DNA from 2 places in the Bacillus sp. JJ664 genome. Region 1 is predicted to be linked to the other one. Evidence: a T-box and tRNA genes for the amino acid it is inferred to sense, from the RefSeq annotation. Region 1 holds a T-box; the other holds one or more tRNA genes.
The links. The T-box of region 1 lies ahead of leuS (leucine--tRNA ligase). A T-box ahead of a tRNA ligase gene usually reads a tRNA of that ligase, here a tRNA-Leu.
Positions count from the first base shown of each region.

Region 2: it has a tRNA-Leu gene. The T-box ahead of leuS (leucine--tRNA ligase) is inferred to sense a tRNA for this amino acid. The anticodon was not compared.

Region 1 is NZ_JBALMS010000050.1:51,954-56,826, forward strand. It holds gene V7056_RS09065 (DUF2524 family protein) at 1-9, shown strand, start outside; gene V7056_RS09070 (glycogen biosynthesis protein GlgD) at 75-221, shown strand; gene V7056_RS09075 (cell shape-determining protein) at 278-1,894, opposite strand; gene V7056_RS09080 (MDR family MFS transporter) at 2,073-3,272, shown strand; T-box leader at 3,337-3,554, shown strand; gene leuS (leucine--tRNA ligase) at 3,642-4,873, shown strand, end outside.
Region 2 is NZ_JBALMS010000080.1:18,207-23,079, forward strand. It holds gene trmL (tRNA (uridine(34)/cytosine(34)/5-carboxymethylaminomethyluridine(34)-2'-O)-methyltransferase TrmL) at 133-627, opposite strand; gene V7056_RS13870 (amidase domain-containing protein) at 690-1,607, opposite strand; gene queG (tRNA epoxyqueuosine(34) reductase QueG) at 1,685-2,809, opposite strand; tRNA gene V7056_RS13880 (tRNA-Leu) at 3,342-3,424, opposite strand; tRNA gene V7056_RS13885 (tRNA-Leu) at 3,518-3,601, opposite strand; tRNA gene V7056_RS13890 (tRNA-Cys) at 3,618-3,688, opposite strand; tRNA gene V7056_RS13895 (tRNA-Gly) at 3,695-3,769, opposite strand; tRNA gene V7056_RS13900 (tRNA-Gln) at 3,773-3,847, opposite strand; tRNA gene V7056_RS13905 (tRNA-His) at 3,923-3,998, opposite strand; tRNA gene V7056_RS13910 (tRNA-Trp) at 4,013-4,086, opposite strand; tRNA gene V7056_RS13915 (tRNA-Tyr) at 4,096-4,180, opposite strand; tRNA gene V7056_RS13920 (tRNA-Thr) at 4,191-4,263, opposite strand; tRNA gene V7056_RS13925 (tRNA-Phe) at 4,292-4,367, opposite strand; tRNA gene V7056_RS13930 (tRNA-Asp) at 4,376-4,451, opposite strand; tRNA gene V7056_RS13935 (tRNA-Met) at 4,456-4,532, opposite strand; tRNA gene V7056_RS13940 (tRNA-Val) at 4,563-4,638, opposite strand; tRNA gene V7056_RS13945 (tRNA-Glu) at 4,651-4,725, opposite strand; tRNA gene V7056_RS13950 (tRNA-Ser) at 4,753-4,844, opposite strand; tRNA gene V7056_RS13955 (tRNA-Asn) at 4,849-4,873, opposite strand, start outside.

The DNA.
Region 1 (4,873 bases):
CCGCACTAAGTAGAGGGTGAAAACATATGCAAGAATACACTCGTGAATTTATGTATCTTGGGAGGAACTATAATATGGCAAAGAACCGATCAAAAAGTAATAATCCAGAACAAAAAACAAAAAACGCTACAATTACTGAGTTCTCAGGAGAACTTTCTGCTGTCGACAAAGTAAAACAAAGTAATGCAAAAAAAGGTCAACCGCAAAGATCTAAGCAGTAACTACAATGCATCAAGCACAAAAGAAACTGCCCTATTAGGGCAGTTTCTTTTATTAGTTACTGGATTGCTTTATTATCAAATGTTTTTGCTAAAATATAGCTTGTGTCACCAACTTTGATATATGAAATCTTTACGGGGTCGCCGATTTTTGTAAGTGCAATTTCACGTGAAATTTCTGTTGAAACAGAGAAAATCCTGCCGTCTTTCTCAAGCATTAAATCGTAAATACTTTCACCTTGTTTCAAGGTTAATCCGATTCGGCTAACTTTTCCTTCAATTTCCTGGTACATATCAGAATCCTTTAAGTTTGCAGAGGATCCTTTCATAGCTAATACCTCAATATAATTATTTAGCGTTGATTGGAGGGTATTTCCTGTACCTACAATATTGTAGTTTCTTACATTTACCATACTATACATTTTAATAAGGCCTTTTTTGTCTTTTAAAGCCATAAAATAAGTTGGTTCATTTTGTATATTAATTAATGTTGGATAGGTTGCATTATATCTAAATTGTTGGACTTTACCTTCTGCAGATGTCATTCCAGCCTTTTCAGTTGCTCCAGAAATTTTGTAGATTGTCGTGTGCCCAGTTCGGGTATCGATTAACGTAAAACCACTTAAGCTTTCATCTCTACCAACTGATGAAACGCCTGTATAGTAATACATCTTTCCATTATTCGTAATTGCTTTAATTCCTTCTGTAGTTGCAATTTTATCCCTGTCACTCCAGTTAAAGTAACCATGAATTAGCGTGCCCCAATCGTCAAAATGTTCGACAGCTGTATCAGCAGGGTACATGCGCTCAATCCAACTTGGTGCATTTTTTAAAGAATATTCTTTTGTAATACCCGTTTGAGCATCGATTACCATGACACCTGTAATTTCTTCTGCACCACCGATTTTATGATAATCAAATTTTGAAATAACCCAATATGGCTTCCCGTTATCATCAATTTCAAATGTATAGTCTTTTAAACCTGTATTTTTATTATGACGGAATGCATATCTCATTAAATCGTCACCAAAATAGGCACTATCTAAATAGCGTAAATGAATTTTCTTTCCATCTAAATTTGTAACTAATTTAACATCATCTGGATTACTGGCATTCACCATTAAATATCCTTTTGTACCAATTTTATTTTTATAGTATTTAAAGAATCCCGTATGTTCTAATGGACCAACGTAATACATGATTCCGTTTACTTCTTGAAGTGTTAAGTGGTTAATGTCTGATTGTGATCCTAGTGATGGAACCTCACCTAATTTTTTATCAGCCATGTTTAATGCTAATGAATGATCAACGATTGGAATTTGATCTAAATCAGCAACCTTCATATCTTTCACAAATTCTTTTTTCTCGACGTCACCAATCATATTTCGATAAGCGCTAGCATCACCAAGTCTTGAGTTCAAAACTATAAGGACGATGAATAGGATTATGGCGATCAGTGCTGCTCCAATTACGCTAACTTGCGCCTTGAAATTTTTAAAATCAATAATGAACAATACTGCTAAAATTGCAAATGGAATAATACTCATTAAACCAAATCCGATAAAACTAATCGTAGTATCATGTGGCAATAAGTTAAAATACTGCATGATAAAATAATAGACTACCGTCAAAATAATAAATGTAATGTATTTAGTCATTTTAAAAGATGATGCCATTCTATGACCTCTTTTCTTTCATTCTGAATTTAATCTTAACAGAATTTTTGAGTGTTGAATTAAGTATATTTTAAAAGGAAAAATATTCCCCAGTTTTTTTAGTTGAAAGGTTACATTTTCTCCTCTACAATAAATAAGTTATATAGAGAAAAAGGGTCGGCTTAAAGGGGAGTACAGAATGCCAAAAAAACTCTGGTTTTTATTAATAGGTATGATTTTAAACGTAACAGGAAATTCTTTTTTGTGGCCATTCAATGCGATATATATACATGAACATTTAGGAAAGTCCTTGTCAGTAGCAGGGCTTATTTTAATGTTTAACTCATTGGCTGGCGTTTTTGGTAATATGCTCGGCGGTTGGCTTTTTGACAAATTTGGGGGTTATAAGTCAATTTTAACAGGGATCATTATTACTTTTCTTTCAATATTAGGTTTAGTCATAAATCATTCTTGGTCATTTTATAGTTTTTTCTTAATCACATTAGGTTTCGGTGTGGGAATTGTCTTTCCATCTATGTATGCAATGGTCGGGGCTGCTTGGCCAGAGGGTGGACGTAAAGCATTTAATGCACTGTATGTTGCTCAAAACTTAGGTGTTGCAATCGGTACTGCTTTAGGAGGAATCGTAGCGGATTTCGATATCAATTATATTTTTACAGCTAATTTGATCTTATATATTATTTTCTTTTTTGTAGCAGCTATTGGATTTAGAAATATGGAAATAACAAAGGATGAAAAGGTAGTGGACAGTGTAGGGAAAGATAAGCCTAAGTTTTCTCTAACTCCATCAATGAAAGCTTTATTAATTGTTTGTTGTTCTTATGTTTTATGTTGGCTAGTGTATGTTCAGTGGCAGACGACAATTGCTTCAGAAATGTCTAATTTAAAAATTGGATTAACAAATTATAGTCTTCTTTGGACAGTAAATGGCGCGTTGATTGTTTTAGCTCAACCAATTGTATCAACGATTATTCGAAAATATGTTACAAGTATGAGAAAGCAAATGTTATTTGGAATTGGATTTTTTATTGCGTCCACAATTCTTGTCAGTACTGCAGAACAGTTTTCAATGTTTATGATTGGAATGATTATTTTAACAATTGGCGAAATGTTTGTATGGCCAGCAGTTCCAACAATTGCAAATATGCTTGCTCCAAAGGATAAGTTAGGAATGTATCAAGGGATCGTAAATAGTGCTGGTACGGTCGGGCGAATGATTGGTCCTTTACTTGGAGGGGCAGTAGTAGATACATTTAGTATGAAAATATTATTTATAGTATTGGTTTTCTTCTTAGTAATCAGTATGTTTTTTTCTGTACTGTATGAAAAATTTGCAAAAAAGGTTATGAATGCACAAGAACAAACTGTTGCTTCATAAAATAGGCAATGTATAATTGACCTTTTTCCTTGGTTATAATAAAATGGTATAAATTAAATCTAAATGATCGGCAATGATTGGGAATAGTAATGAAAGTGAAGAGGTTTAGAGAGTTGACGGCTGGTGAAAGTCAATCCCTTCTTTTCATGAACTCGCCCATAAGCCACATTTGTGAACGGTTTTTTACCAAGTAATGAATGTCGTGTTCCACGTTACGGAAACAAGTGAATGTATTTATACATTAATTTGGGTGGTACCGCGGGAAATCCTCTCGTCCCTTTTTGGGGCGGGAGGATTTTTTTATTTTCATAAAAAATACCTGCGATACTGTCAGCCGAGCCATTTAATCATTAAAAAGGAGGCAATAATATGAGTTTTAATCATCGTAATATTGAACAAAAATGGCAATCGTATTGGTTAGATAATAAAACATTTAAAACAACTGACGATACAAGCAAGCCAAAATTTTATGCACTAGATATGTTCCCATATCCATCTGGTGCGGGTCTTCACGTAGGTCATCCGGAAGGCTATACAGCAACAGATATTTTATCAAGAATGAAAAGAATGCAAGGGTATAATGTACTTCATCCAATGGGGTGGGATGCATTCGGATTACCTGCTGAGCAATATGCACTTGATACTGGAAATGATCCAGCTGAGTTTACGGAAAAAAATATCAATACATTTAGAAATCAAATTCAAGCTCTAGGTTTCTCTTATGATTGGGATCGAGAAGTAAATACAACTGATCCTAGTTACTATAAGTGGACACAATGGATTTTTTCAAGAATGGTTGAAAAAGGATTAGCGTATGTTGATGAAATTCCGGTAAACTGGTGTCCAGCACTTGGAACAGTTTTAGCAAATGAAGAAGTAATCGATGGGAAGAGTGAACGTGGAGGACATCCAGTTGAACGTCGTCCTATGAAACAATGGATTTTAAAAATTACTGCTTATGCAGACAGATTATTAGAAGATCTTGAAGAATTAGATTGGCCAGAAAGCTTAAAAGAAATGCAACGAAACTGGATTGGTCGTTCTGAAGGTGCTGAAGTTTACTTCAAAGTTGAAGGATACGATGAAAAAGTAACTGTATTTACTACTCGTCCAGACACATTATTCGGTGCAAGTTATTTAGTATTAGCTCCGGAACATGATCTAGTAAACAAAATTACAACAGCTGAGCAAAAAGATGCAGTTGAAGCATATATCGATTCAATCAAATCAAAAAGTGATTTAGAGCGTACAGATTTAGCTAAAGATAAAACTGGTGTATTTACAGGAGCTTATGCAGTGAACTCTGTAAACAATGAAAAGCTTCCAATTTGGATCGCTGACTATGTACTTGCAAGCTATGGTACTGGTGCAATTATGGCAGTACCTGGACATGACGAACGTGACCACGAGTTTGCAGTTCAATTTAACTTACCAATCGTTGAAGTAGTTGAAGGTGGAGATGTTCAAAAAGAAGCTTACACTGGCGATGGTAAACATGTTAACTCTGATTTCTTAAATGGTTTAAATAAAGAAGAAGCAATCGAAAAAATGTTAGAGTGGTTAGACTCTTCAAAAACTGGAGAGAAAAAAGTTACGTTTCG
Region 2 (4,873 bases), on a different contig from region 1:
GGACTAAAAAACAAATAATAAGTAGAAGATGCTTCTTTATAAGGATTTAAAAGTTATGTTACGCTAAAATCCTATATTAAAGAAGCATCTTTTTTTGCAAAAAAAAAGCACCTGAACGGTGACTTTTTGTTTTTACTGTGAGTAATCTTTTACCTTTAGCAACTCACGAAAATCTTGTTGTCGTAATGCTTCATAAATTAAAATTGCAGCTGTATTAGATAGATTTAATGAACGAATGTGATCTGTCATCGGTATTCTTAAACATGTATCCATATTTTTTTCAATTAACTCTTTTGGTAGACCAGTCGTTTCTCTACCAAATACGAAAAATATTTCATCATCTTGATTCGAATAATTAAAATTAGAATATGTTTTTTCTCCAAATTTGGTTATGAAATAAAACTTTCCATTTTCATATTTAGAAAATAATTCATCTAAAGAATCATGATAGTGAATATCCACATGCTCCCAATAATCTAGCCCGGCTCTTTTTAGCATTTTATCATCTGTTGAAAAACCCAATGGACGAATTAAATGCAAACTAGTATCTGTTCCTGCACATGTACGTGCGATATTGCCTGTATTTGCTGGAATCTGTGGTTGATATAATACAACATGTATTCCCATATTTTCACCTCTATAATTGTTTCAATGTCTTCTATTATACCAATTCAGTAATATGAATGGAATTATTCAATATTTGGTTTACTTAATCCATCTACAATATGGAAATATTTATACTTTATATGATCAGTGTAAGCTGTTGAGTCGTAATAAGACCAATAACGCTTTCTACTATTTTGAGTATGAGCATTTACTAATGGTTCCCCATTCTCGTCCTTTGCAACTACAATCGTACAGTGGTTCCATCTGCCATCGCCTTCAAAATCATATAAGATTAAATCACCTAGACTTAATTCCTTTGGATTTCCAACTTCTTCCGCTTTAATCCCCGTTTGAGATATTGGTAAGTATTTTCTTAATGCATGTGCCACTCTCCAGCTATAGCTACTCGCTGAATAATTCTTATACCACCATCCAACTGCGTTTTTAGGCATACCATTCATTTTCAAGCCACCGGCTCTTAAACATTGCGAAATAAAATTTGTACAATCATTCGCATAAAGAGGGTACTCCTTATTATGCCCATCCCACCATGTTTCAGCATATTTAACAGCATTGAATCGATTGTATACATTATTCCGGTCCATTGGTGTGTCTAGTTCATCTTCTACTATCATTTCAATTTCATCAAAATCATCTTCATATTCAATAGGAAATTCTATATCATACACCATTTCATGATGATTTAAAGCCATTTGTCTTTCTTGTTGTTCTTCTTCAAAATATAAGTCTGTTTGTTTTAAAAAATAGCGAATATGCAAAGTATAATTAACATATGTGATGTCATCATTGGTCCATATATTTTTTACTTCTACACTACCGTATGCTTTTACAAGTGAGGTATTTCGTTGATGATATAATTCAACCTTACGCTGAATTGCTAAATATTCACTTTCTTGAATGAGATGGCTTCTTGATCCATCTCCAAAGTATAATTGTAAACGCTCTTTAACATAGCGTTCTAAAAAGTCTCGATTTAACAAGAAAATCCCCCCTTCTCAACATTCGCTTATATTCTATACGATGTCGAGAAGATGGAGATTATACCTCTCATCTATTATTAGTTTAAAAGAATACGTTGAATTTCTTCTATTACTATTTCATCTTTTTCTGTTTTCAGACATTCATTTATAAAAATGGCACCATTTTCACGATCTATTTCTGAAATAGCCCAAATTGCTGTTCCCCGAATTACTGGCCTAACATCATGAACAGCAAGATCCTTTAAGTCATCTAATGCTGTATCATCCTTAAAATGAGCTAATGCGATAATAGCGTTTCGTTGAATTGGATTTTTACCTCTCCATGAACCAGACATTTGACCAAACTGTCTTTTAAATTCCCTATTACTTACTTTCAATACTGAACGTAATAATGGTTTAACCGTTTCAGGATCAGGTTCCATCTCTTCGTGGTGATTAAAATTAATGCCTTTATTCTTTGGACAAATGGTTTGACATGTATCACAGCCATAAATACGATTACCTATTTCTTTTCGAAACTCCAATGGGATCATTTCTTTTGATTGCGTTAAAAATGCAATACAGTTTTTTGCATTTAATTGCCCTGGAGCGACAATAGCGCTTGTTGGACATACATCCATACATTTTGTACATTCTCCACATTGATCTTCAATTGGTGTATCCGGCTCAAATGGTAATGAGGTTATCATCTCACCCAAATAAACATAAGAGCCATACTCTGGTGTGATAATCGAACAATTCTTAGCACTCCATCCAATCCCTGCTCGCTCAGCTACTGCTCGATCTACTAACTCACCTGTATCCACCATAGATTGAACCTTTACATTTGGATAATGTAATAAAATAAATGATTCAAGCTGCAACAATTTCTTTTTAACAACAGTGTGATAATCTTCTCCCCATGAAGCACGACAAAATATACCCCTTGTAGAACCCTTTTTACTTTTCGGGGCATCTTTCATTTTAGAGGGATAAGCTAATGCAATCGCTATGATCGAATGAGCTTCACTCATAATCTTTCTCGCATCTGTTCTACGTTCAATATCTTTTGTTTCAAAACCTGATTGATAGTTCAATTCTTGTTGTTTATATAACCGACTTTTCAAGGTTACAAAAGGATCTGCAGTAGTAAATCCAATTTTATCTATACCAATTTCCTTACTATATAATATCAATTCTTTTTGAAATTCTTTTATGTTCATCCATATCACCTTACAATCATTAGTACAAGTATATATCAACTATTCTAGTCAGAAAGTTCAAAGTTTAAAAAGTACAGATATAATGATCATATACTAGAATACATATTTTAGATTAGTTATTTATGAATCTAACCATAAAAAAACGCAATGTATCGTTCTTCTATGGAATCAATACACTGCGTTGTTATCAAGTTATAAGAAATCATCGAATGCTCATACAACTAACTATATATCTAAAAAGTAATAGGTAAATAGTATTGATTGCTGAACTATGTATATAAATTTAACATACAAATGTCAGTAACTCAAGAAAAAAATCAAATTTTGTCGAATTTTAGTCTTAGTAAATATTGGTAAAAAATTGAAAGCAAAAAGGTTAATATGGAGGTGAACTCGATCATGTTTCCATGCTTATTAAGAACAACAATCCGTATTTTTCTTAAACAAAACCTTCGTCTTATCAAGTTATACAAAATAAAACAAAAAGAAGGATCCTGCATACAGCAAAATCCTTCTTTTTGTTTTTATATGATAGCGGTGACAGGACTTGAACCTGCACGTCCGTGAAGACAATAGATTTTGAGTCTACCGTGTCTGCCATTCCACCACACCGCCAAAACGATATACAACAATTATAGTATAAGAACTACTAATTGTCCAATTATATAATCATATAAAAACCTCTTACAATTGTAAGAGGTTTTTTGATACCGAGGGCCGGACTCGAACCGGCACGGGGTCAACCCCCGCAGGATTTTAAGTCCTGTGTGTCTGCCATTCCACCACCCCGGCATGGGATAATTTAAAAAGGCGGTAACCGGATTTGAACCGATGATAAAGGTTTTGCAGACCTCTGCCTTACCACTTGGCTATACCGCCGTAAATTGGAGCGGAAGACGGGGCTCGAACCCGCGACCCCAACCTTGGCAAGGTTGTATTCTACCACTGAACTACTTCCGCATATGGCTGGGCTACCTGGATTCGAACCAGGGCATGACGGAATCAAAATCCGTTGCCTTACCGCTTGGCTATAGCCCATCAATTTATATATTATATAATGTAAGAATTACTTATATTACTCAATTGTTTCTCAATTTGTTACAATAATTTATATGGGGCGACTGATGGGAATCGAACCCACGAGTGTCGGAACCACAATCCGATGCGTTAACCACTTCGCCACAACCGCCATTATTATTTAATTGGCAGGGGCAGTAGGAATCGAACCCACACCAAAGGTTTTGGAGACCTCTATTCTACCGTTAAACTATGCCCCTATAAAAAAATGGTGGAGGGGGACGGATTCGAACCGCCGAACCCACAGGGAGCGGATTTACAGTCCGCCGCGTTTAGCCACTTCGCTACCCCTCCGGTTAAAGAGTGCCGACTAAAGGACTTGAACCCTCAACCTACTGATTACAAGTCAGTTGCTCTACCAATTGAGCTAAGTCGGCATATATATATTTATCTATTCAATTAAGATGGTGGCTCGGGACGGAATCGAACCGCCGACACGAGGATTTTCAGTCCTCTGCTCTACCGACTGAGCTACCGAGCCAACATAAATGGCGGTCCCGACCGGGATCGAACCGGCGATCTCCTGCGTGACAGGCAGGCATGTTAACCGCTACACCACGGGACCATTTTGGTTGCGGGGACAGGATTTGAACCTGCGACCTTCGGGTTATGAGCCCGACGAGCTACCAGACTGCTCCACCCCGCGATAATAAAAGTACTATTTAATTAAGTAATATGGTGGAGGATGACGGGCTCGAACCGCCGACCCCCTGCTTGTAAGGCAGGTGCTCTCCCAGCTGAGCTAATCCTCCATAATATAAAAATGGTGACCCGTACGGGATTCGAACCCGTGTTACCGCCGTGAAAGGGCGGTGTCTTAACCGCTTGACCAACGGGCCAATATATTGGAAGTCCTAATTTAAATGTGGCGGAGAGCAAGGGATTTGAACCCTTGAGACAGGGTTACCCGCCTACACGATTTCCAATCGTGCTCCTTCGGCCACTCGGACAGCTCTCCAAAATGGCTCCGCAGGTAGGATTCGAACC